4 regions of the Facivitalis istanbulensis genome follow, and region 2 is predicted to be linked to each of the others. Evidence: riboswitches for the same ligand, from Rfam matches in the RefSeq annotation. Region 2 holds a riboswitch; each other region holds the start of a gene.
The links. Region 2 has a riboswitch for cobalamin ahead of cobW (cobalamin biosynthesis protein CobW). Riboswitches for the same ligand answer to the same signal wherever they lie in the genome.
Positions count from the first base shown of each region.

Region 1: linked by a shared signal. The riboswitch ahead of RN629_RS13235 (TonB-dependent receptor) and the one ahead of cobW (cobalamin biosynthesis protein CobW) in region 2 are both predicted to bind cobalamin.
Region 3: linked by a shared signal. The riboswitch ahead of RN629_RS14215 (TonB-dependent receptor plug domain-containing protein) and the one ahead of cobW (cobalamin biosynthesis protein CobW) in region 2 are both predicted to bind cobalamin.
Region 4: linked by a shared signal. The riboswitch ahead of RN629_RS11725 (DUF1852 domain-containing protein) and the one ahead of cobW (cobalamin biosynthesis protein CobW) in region 2 are both predicted to bind cobalamin.

Region 1 is NZ_JAVSCQ010000023.1:54,109-58,998, forward strand. It holds gene RN629_RS13235 (TonB-dependent receptor) at 1-1,556, opposite strand, end outside; cobalamin riboswitch at 1,740-1,959, opposite strand; gene RN629_RS13240 (hypothetical protein) at 2,045-2,353, shown strand; gene katG (catalase/peroxidase HPI) at 2,401-4,659, opposite strand.
Region 2 is NZ_JAVSCQ010000025.1:49,680-54,569, forward strand. It holds gene cobN (cobaltochelatase subunit CobN) at 1-2,221, opposite strand, end outside; gene cobW (cobalamin biosynthesis protein CobW) at 2,226-3,263, opposite strand; cobalamin riboswitch at 3,444-3,644, opposite strand; gene RN629_RS13845 (HoxN/HupN/NixA family nickel/cobalt transporter) at 3,667-4,737, opposite strand.
Region 3 is NZ_JAVSCQ010000027.1:22,335-27,224, reverse strand. It holds gene RN629_RS14220 (TonB-dependent receptor) at 1-1,196, opposite strand, end outside; cobalamin riboswitch at 1,373-1,595, shown strand; gene RN629_RS14215 (TonB-dependent receptor plug domain-containing protein) at 1,778-3,727, shown strand; gene RN629_RS14210 (ABC transporter substrate-binding protein) at 3,727-4,620, shown strand; gene RN629_RS14205 (FecCD family ABC transporter permease) at 4,617-4,890, shown strand, end outside.
Region 4 is NZ_JAVSCQ010000018.1:58,437-63,326, reverse strand. It holds gene RN629_RS11740 (TonB-dependent receptor) at 1-389, opposite strand, end outside; gene RN629_RS11735 (FecR family protein) at 487-1,356, opposite strand; gene RN629_RS11730 (RNA polymerase sigma factor) at 1,353-1,910, opposite strand; cobalamin riboswitch at 2,103-2,324, shown strand; gene RN629_RS11725 (DUF1852 domain-containing protein) at 2,446-3,432, shown strand; gene RN629_RS11720 (methionine synthase) at 3,462-4,490, shown strand; gene prpB (methylisocitrate lyase) at 4,560-4,890, opposite strand, start outside.

The sequences.
Region 1 (4,890 bases), on a different contig from region 2:
AGGGTCGCGCTCGGCTGATAGACGGTGCCGACACGCCAGGTCGCGTTGCGGAACGTCTTTTCAAAGGCGAACCGATCGGTCCGCGTGCCGCCGGGATAGCTGATCGCCCAGCGCCGCACCTCATCCTCCTCATAGCGGAAACCGCCGACCACCGACCAGTGCCGGCCCAGCGCCACCCGGTCCTCGGCAAACACGGCCAGCGCGGTGGTGCGGGTGCGATAACGCGGCGCGATTCCCTGCGTATCCAGGAAACGGCCGGGCGCGAAGGCGAAGGGATCGACCGCGTCGACCTGCGCATCCGATCCGAAATCATTCTCATGCGTGAAGCGCACCAGATTGGCGTCGATGCCCAGGACCAGCGCATTGGTGATCCCCGGTGCCAGACCGCTGCGCCACGTCACGCTCGCCTGATCGCCCCATTGCTGCTGGTCGTGGCGAATGCCGTAATTGCTGCTCCGCCGGACCGTGCCGGGCGTCCCCGCCGACCCGTCCGCGCACTGTCCGGTCCGCGCGACCCAGCAATAGCTTTCCAGATTGCGCCAGAAGCGATCGCTGGTCAGGTAATAGGCCAGGTTGGACACGCTGATCGCGCTGCTCGGCGTCCAGTCGATCTGGAGCGAGGCGCGATCGTCGACGAAGCGCATCCGCGCATCCTCGACATTATAGTTCCGGTCGCGCACCCGCAGGTCCAGCCGGCCGTCGATCAAGGGTGTACCGAAAGAGCCGGTCGGCCGCTGGTTGCCATGATCGCCTCGCAGCGTCACCACCAATGTGGGGTCCGGGGTCCAGCGCAGCGTGCCCGACAGGGCGAAGCTGCGCGAACCGCCCCGGTCGACATAGCCGTCCGACCGCCGGTAACTGGCGTCGAACCGATAGGCCAGGCTTTCGCTCGCCGGACCGCCGATGCCCGCCGCCGCGCGGAAACTGTCCTGCGCGCCATAGCCGATCTCGGCCTGCCCTTCGATACGCTCCGTGTCGGGCTTGCGCATCACGACATTGACCGCGCCGCCCAGCGCGCCCTGGCCGTACAGCACCGACGCCGGACCGCTCAGCACGTCGATCCGCTCGATCATCCACGGATCGGTCGGGAAGGTGATCGTTCCCGCCGCCGGGAACAGTCGCACCCCGTCGATCAGTTGCAGCACCGACCCCTGGCCGGAAAAGCCGCGCGCCGCCAGCGCGGTGCCGCCATTGCCCGGATTGGCGACGCTCGACAGGCCCGGGGCGCGGGTCGTCGCCTCGACGATCGACTGGTCGCCACGCGCGCGGATCATCGCTCCGTCGAGCGACGCGATGCTGGCGGGCGTTTCCAGCGGGGTCAGCCCCAGGCGGCTGGCGGTCGCATTGGGCTGGTCCATCGCCTGCTTCTCACGCGCGCCGATCACCAGGATCGTGCCGTCGCCCTGACCGCTCTCCGCGCGCTGCGTCTCGCCCGCGCGATCATCGTGCGGCTGGACCGCCACCGCTGCCGTCCCCGGCACGCCGGCGCCCAGCGCCAGCGCAAGTCCTCCGCACAGCCTCAACGGAACCGCGCTGATAATGTTATGATATATCATTTTAATGCCTATAGCGTCTTGTCGCGAACAAGCCGAGTGCCTTCCGTCCGTCGCCGGACAGCCGGGTGCCATGCGCACGATCGACGCGATTTTCCGCACTCGCCATGGCCCCCCATGCGCCTCCGCCACCTTGGGCGTCGCTCGTCGGAAAAGACCTAGCCTCGACCACCCCCTGGGCCGGGCATGAGCGACCTGACGCCGGCAGGTCTCCTGGCTCACGGGTCGACACGGGCTGAACGCCTTCCCAGCTTGCGCCAGTGGCCGGGACGGCATTCACCGTCCCCCGTTCATCCGCTCACCGCTTACAGTTGCAGGGACAGCCCCGGATTCGGGAAGTCGCCTCCCCTCACCGCGTTCCCATTTCATCTCCTTTATGGGGAGAACCGGCGCGATCATGGCCGGAATATTCCGGCCGCGAACTGACTGAAAGATTTGCGCGGGGCCGTCAAGGCGATGCCGCACCGCGCGGTTTCGCGCTATCAGCGGGCATGGCACGCAAGACCCGCTACCTGACCGCGACCATGGCGGACGGCTATGTGAAGACGATCGGCCCGACCGCCGCGCCCTTCACCCATTATTGGCGGATCGTCGCCGACCTGGGCGATGGACGCACCGAGGTGTTCTGGGGCCATGCCAAGTCGCGCAAGGACGCGGGTAGCAAGGATGCCGCCATGGCCGAGGCGGTGCGCCAGCGCGGTTGGGCGGGCTATGCGTTCGAGGTCGTCGAACTGGTGGAATCGACCGAGCCGCCCCGAACGGAGGCGACCCGGTCGCGAACGACGTCACGGCGACGCTGACATCCCCGTCACGGCCCGGCGGGATGGACCCGCCGGGCCGTCCGGGATCAGAAGCGATCCGCGTTCATCACCTTCGTCCAGGCGGCGACGAAATCGGTCACGAACTTCTGCTTGGCGTCGTCGGAGGCATAGACCTCCGCCACCGCGCGCAGTTCGGAATTGGAACCGAAGATCAGGTCGACCGGCGTCGCGGTCCAGCGGGCCGCCCCCGTCGCGCGATCCTTGCCCTCATACAGGCCCGGCGTCGCCGCCTTGCTCCACACCGTATCCATCGTCAGCAGATTGACGAAGAAATCGTTGCTGAGCGTTCCCGGCCGGGTGGTCAGCACGCCATTCTTCGACCCGCCGCTGTTCGCGCCGAGCACGCGCATCCCGCCGACCAGCACGGTCATCTCGGGCACGGTCAGGTCGAGCGAATCGGCCTTGTCGACCAACGCCACGGGGCCGCTGACCTCCGCCTTGGGTCCGTAATAGTTACGGAAGCCATCGGCGACCGGCTCCAGACGCGCGAAGGACGCGACATCCGTCTGCGCCTGCACCGCGTCGACGCGACCGGGCCGGAACGGGATGTGCACGGCCATGCCGCCGCGCTGCGCCGCCTGCTCGACCGCCGCATTGCCGCCCAGCACGATCAGGTCGGCCATCGACACCTGCCGCCCGCTCTTCGCGAAGTCCTGGCGGACCGCGTCCAGCTTGGCGAGCACCATCTTCAGCTCGGCCGGATCGTTGACCGCCCAGCCCTGCTGCGGATCGAGCCGCACCCGCGCGCCATTCGCCCCACCGCGCATATCGGTGCTGCGGAAGGTCGAGGCCGACGCCCAGGCGGCACGGATCAGCGCCGGACCCGACAGGCCCGAGCCCAGGACCATCGTCTTCAACCGGGCCTGATCCTCCTCGCCGATCGGCGCGAAGCTCGCGGCGGGCAGCGGATCCTGCCACTTATAGGTCTCGCTCGGCACCTCATTGCCCAGATAGCGGGCGCGCGGGCCGAGATCGCGATGGGTCAGCTTGAACCAGGCGCGGGCGAAGGCCTTGCTGAACAGCTCGGGATTCTTCTGCCAGCTGACCAGGATCTTGTGGAAGCCGGGATCGTCCTTCAGCGCGATGTCGGTGGTGAACATGATCGGCGCGTGACGCAGGCCCGGCACATGCGCGTCGGGCACCAGATTCGCGGCGGCACCGCCCGGCGGAACCCACTGGGTCGCGCCCGCCGGGCTCTTGACCTTCACCCAGTCATAATTGAGCAGATTGTCGATATACTGGGTGGTGAACTTGGTCGGCTCCGCCGACCAGGCGCCTTCCAGGCCCGAGGTGATCGTGTCCTCGGCATTGCCCTTGCCGCACTTGTTGGCCCAGCCCAGGCCCTGCTGCTCGATCGCGCCGACCGTCGGCGCGGCCCCCAGACACTTGTCCGCGGGATGCGCGCCATGCGCCTTGCCGAAAGTATGCCCGCCCGCGATCAGCGCCAGCGTCTCCTCGTCGTCCATCGCCATGTTGCCAAAGGCGCGACGGATATCGGCGGCAGCGCCGATCGGATCGTGATTGCCGCCCGGTCCTTCCGGGTTGACATAGATGAGGCCCATGGTGGTAGCGGCCAGCGGCCCCTTGAGCGTCCCGTCCGGATTGGTGCGCTCGCTGCCCATCATCTTGAGCTCAGGGCCCCAGAAGACGACATCCGGCTGCCATGCGTCGACACGACCGCCGGCGAAGCCGACCGTCTTGAAGCCCATATCCTCCAGCGCGACATTGCCGCTGAGGACCATCAGGTCGCCCCAGCTCAGCTTGCGGCCATATTTCTGCTTGATCGGCCACACGAGTCGCCGCGCCTTGTCCAGGCTGACATTGTCGGGCCAGCTATTCAGCGGATCGAACCGCTGCTCGCCACCGTCCGAACCGCCCCGGCCGTCGCCCGCGCGATAGGTCCCCGCGCTGTGCCAGGCCATGCGGATGAAGAAGGGTCCGTAATTGCCATAATCGGCCGGCCACCAGGGCTGCGACGTGTGCAGCACGCGGCGAATGTCAGCCTTGACCGCGGCGAGGTCCAGACTGTTGAATTCCTTCACATAATCATAGTCCGCGCCATAAGGATTGGCGCGCGTGTCCTCATGCTGGCGGAGCGCGGTCAGGTCAAGGCGGCTGGGCCACCAGTCGCGATTGGTCATCCCGCCGGGCCGCCCCATCGCCGCTGCGGGAGAATCCTGCGCGGCAGCCTTGGCCGCCGGAGCAGGTTTCGGATGATCCGTTTGCGATGATGGCGACACGAGCGCCGCCATCATCGCAAACAGGGAAACAGGTGCAATCGACATAAACCCCCTTTGGACTGCCGTTGATCTCGGCGTCTGCATAGAGGGTCGAGGCTGGCCGGTGAAAACGGTTAGAGTGGTTACTGTGATCGGTTCTGTGATCGCTGATGGGAGAGGCACGGCCGCACCCGACAGGCGGAGGCGGCGCCGATTGCTCCGTTATCGCACGAAGAATTCCACCGGAACGACCGGTTCGATCATATCGCCCGGCACCGCGTCGGGCGGTTTGGGAAG
Region 2 (4,890 bases):
CCTGCATATACCGCCGGATCAGTTCCTCGGCCAGCTTGATCCCTTGCGTCTGCGCCGCCCGGCTCGGCACCGCGCGGGGATCGATGGCATAGAGGTTGCGGCCCGTGGGCAGCACGTCGGCGCGCCCTCGATAGGGCGATCCCGACGGTCCCGCCGCGACCCGCCGCCCGTTCAGCCCGGCCAGCAAACCGGCCCGCTCCGCCGCGCCCTGCGCGCCCCGGCCGAAGATGTGCAGCCCCTCGCCGAACTGGCTGTCCTTCACGTCACAGACAAAGGCGTCGATCCGGGCCAGCGGATCGTCCGCCCCCGCCAGCCCCAGCGTCTCGCCCAGCCCGACGCTTTCGGCCTCCTCGGCGACCAGCGCCCGCAGCCGGTCGCGGCGCGCAGGGTCGAGGCCATCGGCATTGGCATATTCGTCGAGCAGCGCCTCCAGCCGCCCCAGCCCCGCACCGCCCTCCGCCCGGACCAGCGCCGGGGGGACATGGCCGATCGTGACGGCTCCCAGCCGCCGCTTCGCCTGCGCCGCCTCGCCCGGATCGTTGACGATGAAGGGATAGAGGACCGGCCAGTCGCGGGTCAGCGCCTCGGGCCAGCAGCTATCGGACAAAGCGACGGCCTTGCCCGGCAGCCACTCCAGCGTGCCATGCGCGCCGACATGGACCAGCGCATCGATCCCCTGCGCGCGCAGCCAGAGATAGAAGGCGACGTAGCTGTGGCGCGGACAACGCGAGAGGTCGTGATACGCCTCCGCCCGCGCTTCGCGCCGTCCGCGTTCGGGTTGTAGCGCAACGATCGCCTTGCCGAGCGCGATGGCGGGAAAATGGAAAGCGTCGCCCTCGACCAGCGGATCGTCCCCGACCGCACCCCAGCTTTCGACGAGATCGGCGCGCAAGGCTTCGGGCAGCGTGGCCAGGGCATCGTGATAGGCGGACAGCGGCCATGCGATCCGGTTGTGGATCAGCACCTCGGGCAGACCGGCCTGTGCCTGCACATCGTACCCCGCCGTGCGCAGATCATCGAGAATCGCCTCCGTCGAGGCAAAGCCGTCCAGCCCCACGGCATGCGCCGCCTGCCAGTCCTTGCCCGGATAGGTGGAGAGCAGGATCGCCAGCCGCCGCTCCCCCGCCGGCGTCGCCGCCAGCTTCGCCCAGCCCGCGACCCGATCGGCAACCGCCGCGATCCGGTCCGGCTCGGCGCGGTGGAGGCGCAGGCCATGGTCGAAATCGGGATCGCGCGGCCCCGCCTGCTTGAAGCTGACCACGCCTGCGAACAGCCGTCCGTCGATCTCGGGCAGCACGACATGCATGGCCAGGTCGGCGGGCGACAAGCCCCGTGCCGCGCCCGCCCAGCCTTCGCGATCGCTGGTGGCCAGGGCGATCTGAAACACCGGCACGCCCGCGCCGTCGAGCGGGGTGGTGTCGTCCTCGCCCTTCGCGGAGAAGGCGGTGGCGTTGACGATGGCAACCGGGGCCAGCGCCTTTACCCAGCGCGCGATCCATGGTCCCGCCCCCTCGGCCTTGAGCGAGGGGACGAACAGCGTGACCGGATCGAATCCCCGCTCGACCAGCGCAGCGTGCAGCGCGGCGATCGGCTCCAGATCGGCGGCAACCAGATAGGCGCGGTAGAAGACGATCAGCACGCGCGGCTGCCCGACCGTCAGCATCGCCGCCGCCGGGCACCCCGGCCCCTCCGCCGACCAGCCGCCAACGGGGGCCACCGACCAGCCGCCGTCCCGCGCGACCGGCGTTGCGGACAATGCGGCCAGCGCCATCGCGGCCGCCTGCGCCCCGCCCGCATCGCAGAGCCGGGTCAGCCGTCGCAGCAGCCCATCGTCCACCGTCGACGCCGCCGCCAGCCGCCGGTCCTCACGCCCGTCCGCCGCCAGCACCGCCAGCGCAATGCCCCGCTCGCGCGCCAGCCGCTCGACTTCGCGCAGGCCATAATCCCAATAGGCCGCGCCGCCGATCAGCCGGATCAGGATCGCCTTCGCATGAACCAGGGTCTGCTCGACATAGGTATCGACCGACAGCGGATGGACCAAGGCTGCCAGATTGGCGAGCCGCAACGACCAGCCGAAGCCGGCCGCCCGCCAGCCCGCGGCAAAGGCGCTCAGGTCGCTGTCGGAAAAGGACAGCACCACCACGTCACCGGGGCGCTGCCCCAGATCCTGCGGAACCGCCTGTTCCTCCAGCCCATGGCTCTCGCGAAAGACGAGATGCACGGCGTCAGCCCTTCAGCACGGCCTCGATCGCAGGCCGGTCGATCCGGTCATGCTCGGCGATGACGACCAGATGGGTGCCGCGCGGCTCGCCCGCGCGCCAGGGACGGTCATAGCTGGTCCGCACCCGGCGACCGACCGCCTGCACCAGCAACCGCATCGGCTTGCCCGCGACCGCCGCATAGCCCTTCACGCGCAGGATGTCCTGCTGCTCGGCCAGCGTCTCGATTCGCGCGGCGAGGGCGTCGGGGCTGTCCACCTCGCCCAGCATCACCGAGATGCTGTCGAAATCGTCATGCTCGTGATCGTCCGCGCCGTCATGGTGCGAGGGGCGCGCGGCGAGGTCGTCCTCGGCGGCGGCCTCCAAGCCTAGCACGATCCCGGCGGAGACGATGCCGTCCACCGCCTCGACCATCGGCAGCGGGCGCGGGGCTTCGGCGGCGATGATCGCGCGCGCCTTGGCGACACCCTCCGGCCCCGCCAGATCGGCCTTGGTCAGCAGGACGAGGTCGGCACAGGCAAGCTGGTCCTCGAACACCTCGGACAGCGGGGTTTCATGGTCGAGGCTGGGATCGGCGGCGCGCTGCGCCTCGACCGCGTCCAGATCGGGGGCGAAGCGGCCCGCCGCCACCGCCTCCGCATCGGCCAGCGCCACCACGCCGTCGACCGTGATGCGCGAGCGGATCGCGGGCCAGTCGAACGCCTTGAGCAGCGGCTTGGGCAGCGCCAGGCCCGATGTCTCGATCAGGATATGATCGGGGCGCGGCTCCATCGCCAGCAGCTTTTCGACCGTCGGGATGAAGTCGTCGGCGACGGTGCAGCAGATGCAGCCATTGGCCAGCTCGACGATATTCTCCGCCGGACAGTCGGGGATCGCGCAGGACTGGAGGATATCGCCATCGACGCCCAGCGTGCCGAACTCGTTGACGACGACGGCGAGGCGACGCCCGCCGGCATTGCGGATCAGATGGCTGATGAGCGTCGTCTTCCCCGCGCCCAGAAAGCCGGTGACGATGGTAACGGGCACCTTGGACAGATCGCGCAAAACAAGTCTCCGACGCGCCGGACGAGCGAGAGCGACATCGGGCGGATCGCCGGTCGGGAAAGCGGACGGGCGCGGTCAAATGCGTCCACCTCATGCCCGGCGACCGATGCGGTCCCGACCGCATGGCTTCGTCGCTCTCCGACGGAGAACCGTGCCCCGGCCACCCCCTGGGCCCAGGCAAGAGCGACCATGACGCCGGCAGGTCTCCTGGCTCGCGGGTCGAAGCGAAAGGATGCGGCCTTCCCGGATCGCTCCAGTGGCTGTCCCTCTTGCTGGGACCGGCATCGCTCGCTCACCGCTTACAGTTGCAGGGACAGCCGGGGATTTCCACCCCATTCCCGTTTCAAAGCCCCAGAGGGCACCGGCGCGATCTTCGCGACCTTTCGGCCGCGATGCGCGGCATTTATCCCGCTCCGCCGGGCTTGGCAATTCGTGCTTCCATCGCCGCGAAGCCACGCCAGCGATACAGGAGGAAGCTCGCGCCCCAGCACAGGACGAACAGGCCGACGATCGCGAAGCCCAGCACGTTGAAATGCTCCGACAGCGCACCGGCATAGCGAAACGGCGCGGCGGTCCAGCCAAAGCGATCGGCGAGCAGCGCGGCGGCCTGAATCCCCCCGATGACCAGCGCGACCAATGCGGAAACCAGCGTGATCGTCATGTTGTAGTAGAGCTTTCGCAGCGGGTGGACGAACGCCCATTCATAGGCGCCCAGCATCACCAGCCCATCGGCGGTGTCGATCAGCGCCATGCCCACGGCAAACAGCACCGGAAAGACCAGGATCGCCCCCAGCGACACGCCGTCCGCCGCATGCGCGCCCGACAGGCCCAGGATCGCCACCTCGGTCGCGGTGTCGAAGCCCAGCCCGAACAGAAAGCCGAGCGGGGCCATGTGCCAGCTCCGCCGGATCAGCCGGAACAGCGGGCGGAACAGCCGCGACAGCGGCCCCTGCCCCGAAAACATCATGGCGGCATCGTCCTCCGCCATCGGCTCGCCCCGCGCGACCCGGCGGAAACGGGTCCAGACGTCGCGCAGGATAATGAGGTTCATGATCGCGATGGCGAACAGGAAGCTGGCCGAGACGATGGTGGCGATCGTGCCCCCGCTCTGCCCGAACGCCTCGAAATCGGCGAGCGTGCTGGCGGCGAGCGCCACCGTCGTTGCCGCGATCAGGACGATCGCCGAATGGCCGATCGCGAACCACAGGCCGACCGCGACCGGCCGCTGGCCGTCCTGCATCAGCTTGCGGGTGACATTGTCGATCGCCGCGATGTGATCGGCATCGACCGCATGGCGAAGGCCCAGGCTGTAGGCGAGCAGCGCGGTGCTGAGCATCAGGCCGTTGTGCGCAAACTGCGTCAAGGCCCAGATCCAGGCGGCAACATTGGCAAGGATCAGCGCCGTCATCAACAGCGCGACCCGGCGCCGGATCGGACGACGCAACCGGGCAGGCCCGGCGAGAGAAGAGGACATGAGGGAAAGACAACCCACAGCGCCGTTGGCGACAGGAGCCGGATCGCCGCACGATGCGGTCGGAGATGCGGACCGGACGGGCGCACGCCGGACAATATCCCCGATAGGATCGGCTCCAGGTGAACGTCGCTCTTTTGATACATTATATCCAAG
Region 3 (4,890 bases), on a different contig from region 2:
CGCGTCGTATCCTCGTCATACACATTGGCCTGCACGACGAACTGGTGCGCGATCGGCCCGGTGTCGAACTTGGCCCTCAGCCCCGCTTCGGCCACGCGGGCGTCGATGTCCATCTCGTAAAGCTGCGGCGCGGTCTGTGTCCGCCCGTCGCTGCTGGCGATCACGCGCGCGGAGGCGAAGAAGCGATCGACGGTGCTGCGCCGTCCACCGGCGGCGGCGAACAGGGTGATCGCATCGTTGATCTTGTAGTCGACGCGGGCCAGCACGCCATAATCGTCGATATGCGAATATTCCCAGCGCTGCGTCGGATTACGGCGGCCATCGGGCGCATCGGGAATGGCCACCCCGGCCAACGCGAAATAGGGACGCAAGGGGGCGACGAACCGGTCGGTCTGCGCCACGACGTGGAGCGAGGCCCGCAGCCGGCTGCCGCGATAGTCCAGCGCCAGCGCGCCCACGCTGCTATGTTCGTCCTGATGGTCGAAGGGCGTGTTGCCGTCGCGGACCGACGCGATCGCGCGCACGCCCCAGGCCTCTCCGGCACCGAAACGCTGGGCGACATCGGCCTGTGCGCCGAAACGCAGGGCCGAACCATAATCGACCGTGAACCGGCGCAGCCGACCCTCGGCGCTTTTGGGAACGATGTTCACCGTGCCGCCGATCCCGCCATTGGGCGACATGCCGGTGATCGCCGCCGATGGCCCCTTCAGCACCTCGACCCGTTCGGCATAGTCGGTGAAGATGCGAAAGCTGGGGGCGACGCCGAACGTACCGTCGAACGCGATTTCACCGCTGGTGCCTTCGTTGATCGGGAAGCCGCGAATGTAGAAGGTGTCGAACGGCGCGCCGCTGCCCTGCGTCGCGCGGACCGACGGGTCGAGGGCCAGTGCCTCCGACGCGGTATCCGCCTGCCGGTCGAGCATGAACTGTTCGGTATAGCTGGCGATGCTGAACGGGGATTTGGTGATGTCGGTATTGCCGAGCAGGCCGTTGCGCGCGCCGGAGGCGACCTGTCCGCCAGCATAGGGCGGTGGCGGGGCCGCCGGGTCGCGCTGCCCGACGACGATGATCTCGGGCTCCCGGTGCCGCTGATCCGTATTCACCTCAGCGGCGGTGGCAGCCGCATGTTCGACGGACGACGCGTCCGCCGGGGCCGCTGCGACGAAGGCAGCGACCGCCACGAAGATACTCGACATGATTTCCCCCAGGTTGCGTGGGACATCGCCTATGAATGTTGCGAGTGATAGTCAATAGCCCCTATGGCCATGTTCCCTTGGGGCCCTGGGCGGGGCAATTGCGCCGGTCCCATCGGGTTCATATTGGCCAACCGGTCGAATTCGGATACAGGCGATCCGTCGTTCCGGCCAAATCGGGACGACAGATCGCGCCGGTTCCCCGAAAGGGGATGAAAACGGGAATGCGGTGCGGGCGGTGCGAGGCCGCCCCAATCCGCAGCTGTCCCTGCAACTGTGAGCGGCGAGCACGATGCGCATGCACCGGCCGAAAGCGCCGGGCAGCCACTGGGGCAACCTGGGAAGGCGCGCATCGGGCGACGACCCGCGAGCCAGGAGACCTGCCGGCGTGGGTCGCTCAATGCCTGGGTCCAGGGAATGGCCACGGCACGGAACCTTCCGTTCGAGCGACGAAAGCGGCGCGGCCCGGGGCCGCAGACGGCCGTGGGATGGCGGGCACCGCGTTCGCCCGTCCTCGCGCGCCGGCGTTCGCGTGTGCGGACGGCCCCGCCACGTCTTTGCGACTCGACGCGGGGGGAACAGGCATGACCAGGACATTCATATCGCTGCTGACATTGACGCTATCGGGGACGGTCGCCATGCCCGTGATGGCGCAGAGCAATCCGACGCTGCCCACCCGGGATGCCGCCGGGAACGACATCGTCGTGACCGCGTCGCGCTCGGGAGACGGGACCGAGGTGAAGACCCTGCCCGCCTCGGTCACGCTCATCACGAACGAGGATCTGCGGGAACGACAGACGCGCATCGTGTCCGACGTGCTGCGCGACGTGCCCGGCGTCGCGGTCAGCCGGACCGGCGCGATCGGCGGCCAGACCCAGATCCGCATTCGGGGCAGCGAGGGCAACCATGTCCTGGTCCTGATCGACGGCATCAAGGCGTCGGACCCTTATTATGGCGAATTTGACTTCGGCACGTTGATCGCCGACGAGGCGGCGAAGGTCGAGGTGCTGCGCGGGCAGCAATCCTCGCTCTACGGATCGGACGCGATCGGCGGCGTCATCCAGTATATCACGCTGACCGGCCGCGAGGCGCCGGGCCTTTCGGCACGGGCCGAGGGCGGTTCGTTCGGCACCTTCTCCGGAGGCGCGCGGGCGGCGGGCTTCACCGACACGCTCGATTACGCCCTGTCCGGCTCGCTTTATCGGACCGATGGCACACCGACGGCGCGGGGTGGCACCCGCGATATCGGGTCGACCAGCGTCGGGGCCAGCGGCAAGGTCACATGGACGCCGTCCGCCATTTTCAAGCTCACCGGCGTCGGCCGCTACAGCAACACCGCCGCCGACACGAACAACAGCGAGAATGATCCCGCCAGTCCGCGGTTCGGCTATACCGTCGACAGCCCCGGCGTGCGCTTCGTCAACGAGGCGTTTTACGGTCTGGCCCGCGCCGAGCTGGCGCTGGCGGACGGCCGCTGGACCAACGCCCTGACGGGGCAGTTCGCCGACACGACGCGGCGCGGCTACAAGGCCCGGGGCTTCGACTATGGCGACAAGGGACGCCGCTACAAGGGCACGTTCGAGACCAGCTACCGCTTCGGCACCGATCGCATCGTCAACCGGGTGACCGGCGCGGTCGATTTCGAGCGGGAAGAATTCCAGAACACGACGCCATCCTCCTTCGCCTTCCAGGGCCGCCGCTCGACCGACAATTGGGGCTTTGTCGGCCAGTATGAACTGACCGTCGACAATGCCTTCTCGGCGGGCGCGAGCATCCGCCGCGACGAGAATAACCGCTTCGCCGATGCGACGACCTGGCGCGCCCAGGCCGGATACCGCCTGCCCTTCGGCCTGCGCGTGCGGGGCGCCTATGGAACCGGCGTCAAGAATCCGGGCTATTTCGAACTCTATGGCTATGCCGACGGCCGCTATATCGGCAATCCGAACCTGCGGCCCGAAAAGTCGAAAGGATGGGAGGCCGGCGTCGATCAGGACTTCGCCGGCGGCAAGGCGACGATCGGCGCGACCTATTTCGACAGCCAGCTCGAAGACGAGATCTACACGGCCTATCCCGCCCCGGCCTTTATCGCGACGCCGTCGAACCGCACGACGAAATCGCGACAGCATGGCGTCGAGGCGTTCGTGTCGGCGCGACCGATCCCGCAGATCAAGTTCGACCTTGCCTATACCTATCTCCATGCCCGCGAAAACGGGATGGAGGAGGTCCGTCGCCCCAAGCACGTCGCCAGCCTGAACACCACCGTGTTCAGCGCCGACCAGCGGTTCAGCGGCACCCTGACCATGCGGTACAACGGACGCAACACGGACGTCGCCTATACCGATCCGAGCTATGTGCCGGTCCGCGTGTCGATGCAGGAATTCGTCCTGGTCAACCTCAACGCCGACTACAAGCTGACGAACCGGGTCTCGGTGTTCGGCCGCGTCGAGAACCTGTTCGACGAACGCTATGAGGAAGTGTTCAGCTTCGCGACCCCCGGCCGGGCCGCCTATGGCGGGATGCGGGTCCGCTTCTGATGCGGCTCCGGTCGATCCTGCTCGCGCTGACGTTGCCCGTCCTGGCGGGCGGCTGTAGCGGCGGCGGATCGGCCATCCCCGCGCCCCGGCGGCATCCGCTGGCGGTGATGAGCATGAACCAGTGCACCGACCAGCTCGTCCTGGCGCTACTGCCGCCCGAGCGGATCGCCTCGGTCAGCTGGTTGTCGCGCGATCCGGGCAGCTCGGTCATGGCCGCCGCGGCGAAGCGGGTCCGGGTGAATCGCGGGCTGGCCGAAGAGGTGCTGGCGCAGAAGCCGGACCTGGTGATCGCCGGGACCTTCACGACGCCCGCCCTGCGCGGCATGTTGACGCGCCTGCGCTATCCGATGATCGAGGTCGACCATGCGAACAGCATCGACGACATCCGCCGCATCACCCGACAGGTCGCCGCGGCGGTGGACGAGCGCGCGCGTGGCGAGGCGCTGATCGCCAGGATGGACGCGCAGCTGGCGGCGCTGGCCCGCGCCCCGGGGCCCCCGATCAAGGTCGTCGCCTGGGACCGCACCGGCTTCGCGGCCGGACAGGGCACGCTGTATGACATCATTCTTCAGGCGGCGGGCGCGCGCAATCTGGTGCGCGAACCGACGACGCTCAGCTACCGCAAGCCCGATGTCGAGCTCCTGCTGAAGGCCGATCCCCCCTTGCTGGTCCAGGGATCGGTCGCGGCGGACGGGCTGGGACTGGGGGACGATGTGCTGCGCCACCGCGTGGTCCGGCGCCTCTGGGGCCATCGCATCCTGCCGATCGCGCAGGCCTATTATATCTGCGGCACGCCGATGATCGCCGACGCGGCGATCCGGCTTCGCGGCCAATTGCGCGCCGCCGCCCGCCGGGCGGGGACGACGCCCCCCATCAAGGAGACGACAGGGTGAACCGATGGCTGGTGCCGGGCCTGATCCTGCTGCTGCTTCTCCTGTCCTGTGCCTCGCTGCTGGCCGGCACGATCTGGTTGTCGCCGGGGCGGACGCTGGCCGCATTGCGCGATCCCGGTCCCGATCTGGCGACGCTGGTGATCGTCGAGGTGCGCCTGCCCCGCCTCGTCCTCGCCTTGCTGGTCGGCGGCATTCTCGGCCTGTCCGGCGCGGTGCTGCAAGGGCTGTTGCGCAATCCGCTCGCCGAGCCGGGCCTGCTGGGTGTTTCGT
Region 4 (4,890 bases), on a different contig from region 2:
GCGCCGATGGCCAGCGCGAATACGGGTGCGGCGGCGACACGGGCGGCGGGCGGGCGCGGCCCCGCGCCATCGGCCCGCAGGATGAGAACGCCATCGGTCATGACCGGCCGCAGGCGGGTGCCGCGCAGCAGGACGGCGAGCGCGGCGCGCGGCGTATACCGGCCGGTCACGCCCTGTGTCTGCCGCTGCCCGATCAGCGCGGGCGAGGCGACGACCTGGATGCCCGTGACGTTCGAATAGGTCGACAGCGCCGAGGCGAGGCTACCCGCCGGTATCGCGAAAGCAAAAGTGCCCGCCGCAGGGCCCGCGGGCTGCCCCTGTGCCACGGCCGGCGCGACGCAGGTCGCCGCCGCCAGGATGTATACAGATGCTCCACCAAACCGCTTCATCGTGATCGTCCCCCAATCCGGCGCATCGGCGCGCCACCAAGCGGAAGACGGATCAGCGGGCACGATCCGGACAATGTTTTTTAGCGACCAGCGCCGTTCAGCGCATGGGCTTCAGCGTTATCCCGTCCGGCTCCTCGACCACCCTGAATCCGAGTTCCGCGCCGATGGCGCGCAGCAGTTGCTGGGGGCGATCGGTACGGAAGCGCCCGAAGACCTGCATCGACGCGAGCGGCTCGCCGGGCATGACGACGCGGGTATCGCCCTCGCGGCGCAGCACCTCGACCAGATCGTCGAGCCGCATCCCGGCGGTATCGATCCATCCCTCCCGCCAGTCGGGCAGCGACGGATCGAACCGCACCGGCCGCTCCGGGACACCGTTGCGCATATTGCTGCGATACCCCGCCGGGACCACGACGCCGCGCGGCGATCCGGCGGGGTCGAAGCCCACCGCGCCGCGATAGACCGCCAGCGAAACCTGCCGCCGGGTCATGCCGAGGTCGAAGGCGGTACCGAGCACCCGCGCGTCCGCCCCGCCCGCATGGACGACGAACGGGCGGGAGGGATCGTGCCGCACGTCGAAAAAAGCCTGGCCGGCGAGGAGCCGGGCGCTGCGTCCGCCGGCGGAATAGACGATGCGGACCCGCGTCGCCCCGTCCAGCCTGACCGAGGAGCCATCCGCCAGCGTCACCGCGGCTTTCTCGCCCGCGCGGGTCGCCAGGGTGCGCGCCCATGACCCGGGCGCTACGGGCGTCGGCGACGGTCCTTCGCGGGTCATAAGCAACAGCGCGGCGACGGCCAGTATCGTCCCGCCGCCCGCCGCGACACCGCGTCGGCGCCGCCGCAGCGCGCGCACCTGCTCGTCGGACAGGCGGACGCAGCGCGCCGCCGCCTCATGCAGCGCGTTGGAGAAAACGGACTCGTCGACCGGCATCGGCTCGCGCCCCGCCGCGTCGTTCCGGGGAGTCATGCGCCACCGTCCATGGTGAAGCCACGCTTCGCCATGGCCGTGCGCAGATCGTTCAGCGCGCGGACGACATGCTTTTCGACCGCCGCCACGCTCATGTCGAGACTGTGCGCGATATCGGCCGTGCTGACGCCGTCGACCCGCTTTCGCAGGAAGATCTCGCGCCGCAATGGCGGCATCCGGTCCAGCGCCTGGGCCAGGATCGCCACCGCCCGGCGAAATGCCAGGACATGGTCGGCCGTCGGCTGCGGACAGACCATGTCGTCATTAAGTTCCGCCGGTGCCCTCCGGCTGGCGGTGCGGTGATGGTCGAGCAGCAGATTGCGCGCGATCGCGAAACACAATGCCTTCAGATTGTCGATCCGCGCCGCCGGATAGCCCAGCAGGCGCAGCAGCGTTTCCTGCGCGATATCCTCGCCATCGGCGTGCTGATCGACCCGTCCGTGGATGAAGCTGCGCAGCGCACGCATCAACGCGGCATCGGGACAGGCCACCGACGATGCCAGATCGGACACCGGGAAATGGGCGGTGGAGCCGGGATATTTTGCGCTGCTCACCTACCCCTCCCCGACCAGTCGTGTCGGCGGCCGCTCTACGGGCGCATCGTGAAGGCCGGATGACAATCGCTGCGGGCGCATATCCTCCGCCGGAACCGCCACGCACGCACGGTGATGGCCGCGCCTCTCACACAACAAATAAGGATATAAAGATATCTTTATATCCTTATTGACAGCAAGGCCGGGATGGTGTTGAACCAGCCTTGTCGAGGTTCCCCATCCCAGGCATGGCGATGGGGCTAAGACGGGAAGCCGGTGGTGTCCTTCGGGGCAGAATCCGGCGCTGCCCCCGCAACTGTAAGCGGCGAGCGGCGGTTCCATTTCGTGTCACGGGGCTTTGCAAGAGGCCCGGGAAGGCCGGAGCCACCGCGTTGACCCGTGAGCCAGGAGACCTGCCTCCGACGCCATAACGTTCCTCGGACGGGGGTTCCTCCGGTGGATCGCGCTTGACGCAAGGACCGGGGCGAACGCCCTCCGGGCCTGTCCACGCCTTGCGCGCTCTTCCTTGCCCCCTGCCCTCAAAAGCAGGTGAGTCATGACGAATAGCGGGTTCACATTCACGATACACAGCATCCCGTTCGACGAGGATTATCGTCCCGCCGACAGCACGCGCATCACGACCAATTTCGCCAATCTGGCCCGTGGAGAATGCCGCCAGGACAATCTTCGGGCGACGTTGGCGATGATCGACCACCGCTTCAACACACTGATCCCTTGGGACAATCCCGCCGGGGATCGCTATACGGTCGAACTCCGGATCATCTCCGCCGCGATCAGGGTCGGCGCCGACGAACGGGGCGAATCCTTTCCGCTGATCGAAATCCTGCACACGGGCATCATCGACCGGAGCAACGGCGAACGCATCGACGGGATCGTCGGCAACAACTTCTCATCCTATGTCCGGGATTATGATTTCAGCATCCTGCTGCCGAACCATCTCGCGCTGGGCGGCGATGGCGGGACGCCGGACCGCTTCGGCGACCTGCACGGCAATCTGTTCAAGCATTTCCTGCAATCCAGCGCCTATCAGGATCATTTCAGAAAGCCCCCGGTCATCTGCCTGAGCGTATCGAGCAAAGAGACCTATCACCGGACGGCGAACATCCATCCCATTCTTGGCGTCGAGTACAGGAACGACAGATTCTCGCGCACCGACCAGTATTTCGAGAAGATGGGAATGACGGTGCGGTATTTCATGCCGCCGTACAGCGTTGCGCCCCTGGCCTTCTACCATATCGGCGACCTGCTCAACGACTATAGCAATATCGAGCTGGCCAGCACGATCAGCACGATGGAAACCTTCCAGAAGATCTACCGGCCCGAAATATACAATGCCAATTCGGTCGCCAGCGCGCATTACCGGCCCAGCCTGAACTATCAGGACCATTCCCTGACCCGCATCGTCTATGATCGCGAGGAGCGCAGCAGGCTGGCCGTCGCGCAGGGGAAATTTGCCGAGGCGCATTTCATCAGGCCGCATGGCGCGATGCTCGAACGCTGGTCCGCGACCTGCGGCCTCTGATCTGCACGAACGACACAAGGTATTGCATCATGACGATATTGTTGCCGACGACGACCACGGGCAGCCTGCCAAAGCCGTCCTGGCTCGCCCAACCCGAAACGCTCTGGTCGCCCTGGAAACTGGACGGCGAAGAACTGGTCGCGGGCAAGCAGGACGCGCTGCGCCTGGCGGTGGACGATCAACGGCAGGCCAGCATCACGATCATCGGCGACGGCGAACAGACACGCCAGCATTTCGTCACCACGTTCATCGAGCATCTGAGCGGCGTCGATTTCGCGAAGCGCGAGACAGTACGCATCCGCAACCGCTATGATGCCAGCGTCCCGACGGTCGTCGGTGCCGTCGCGCGTCCGCGCCCGGTCTTTGTCGAGGATGCCCGCTTCCTGCGCGCGCAGACCGATCAGCCGATCAAATGGACCCTGCCCGGCCCGATGACGATGATCGATACGCTCTACGACGCCCATTACCGGAGCCGCGAGAAGCTGGCCTGGGAATTCGCCAGGATCCTGAATGAGGAAGCCCGGGAATTGGAAGCCGTCGGCGTCGACATCATCCAGTTCGACGAGCCCGCATTCAACGTCTTCTTCGACGAGGCCAACGACTGGGGAATCGCGACGCTGGAAAAAGCGGCCGAAGGGCTCCGGGCCGAAACCGCCGTGCACATCTGCTATGGCTATGGCATCAAGGCCAACACCGACTGGAAGAAGACGCTCGGCGCCGAATGGCGGCACTATGAGCAGACCTTCCCCAGGCTGCGAAAGTCCAGCATCGATATCATCTCGCTCGAATGCCAGAATTCCCGCGTTCCGATGGATCTGATCGAACTCATTCGCGGCAAGAAGGTGATGGTCGGCGCGATCGACGTGGCCACCAGCATCGTCGAGACGCCGGAGCAGGTCGCCGACACGCTGCGCCAGGCGCTGCGGTACGTCGATGCCGACAAGCTCTATCCCGCCACCAACTGCGGCATGGCCCCCCTCCCCCGCGCCGTCGCGCGCGGCAAGCTGGAGGCCCTGGCCGCCGGGGCAGCGATCGTCCGCGGCGAACTGGCGGCCTGACCCACCGGGCAGAACCGCGCGATCGGGGAGTGCGAATGTCCGTCACGGCACCCGCACTCCCCCGTTCCATCAGGGCCTTGGCAACGCGTCGGGAACGATCGTCCGGACGATCGAGGCATCCAGCGCCTCATAATCGTGCAGCCCGATCACGTCGTATAGTTCGGCCCGCGTCTGCATCCGCTCGACCATGTTGTGCGTACCGCCGTCGCGTCGGATCGCCGCGTACAGTTCGGCCTGCGCCTTGTTCGCCACGCGTAGCGAGGATACCGGCCAGATCACCATCTTGTAGCCCATCGCCTCGAACGCATCGGCGGTGAAGAACGGGGTCTTGCCGAACTCGGTCATGTTCGCCAGCAGCGGCACGCCGGGCATCGCGGCGGCGAACGCCTCGAACATCTCG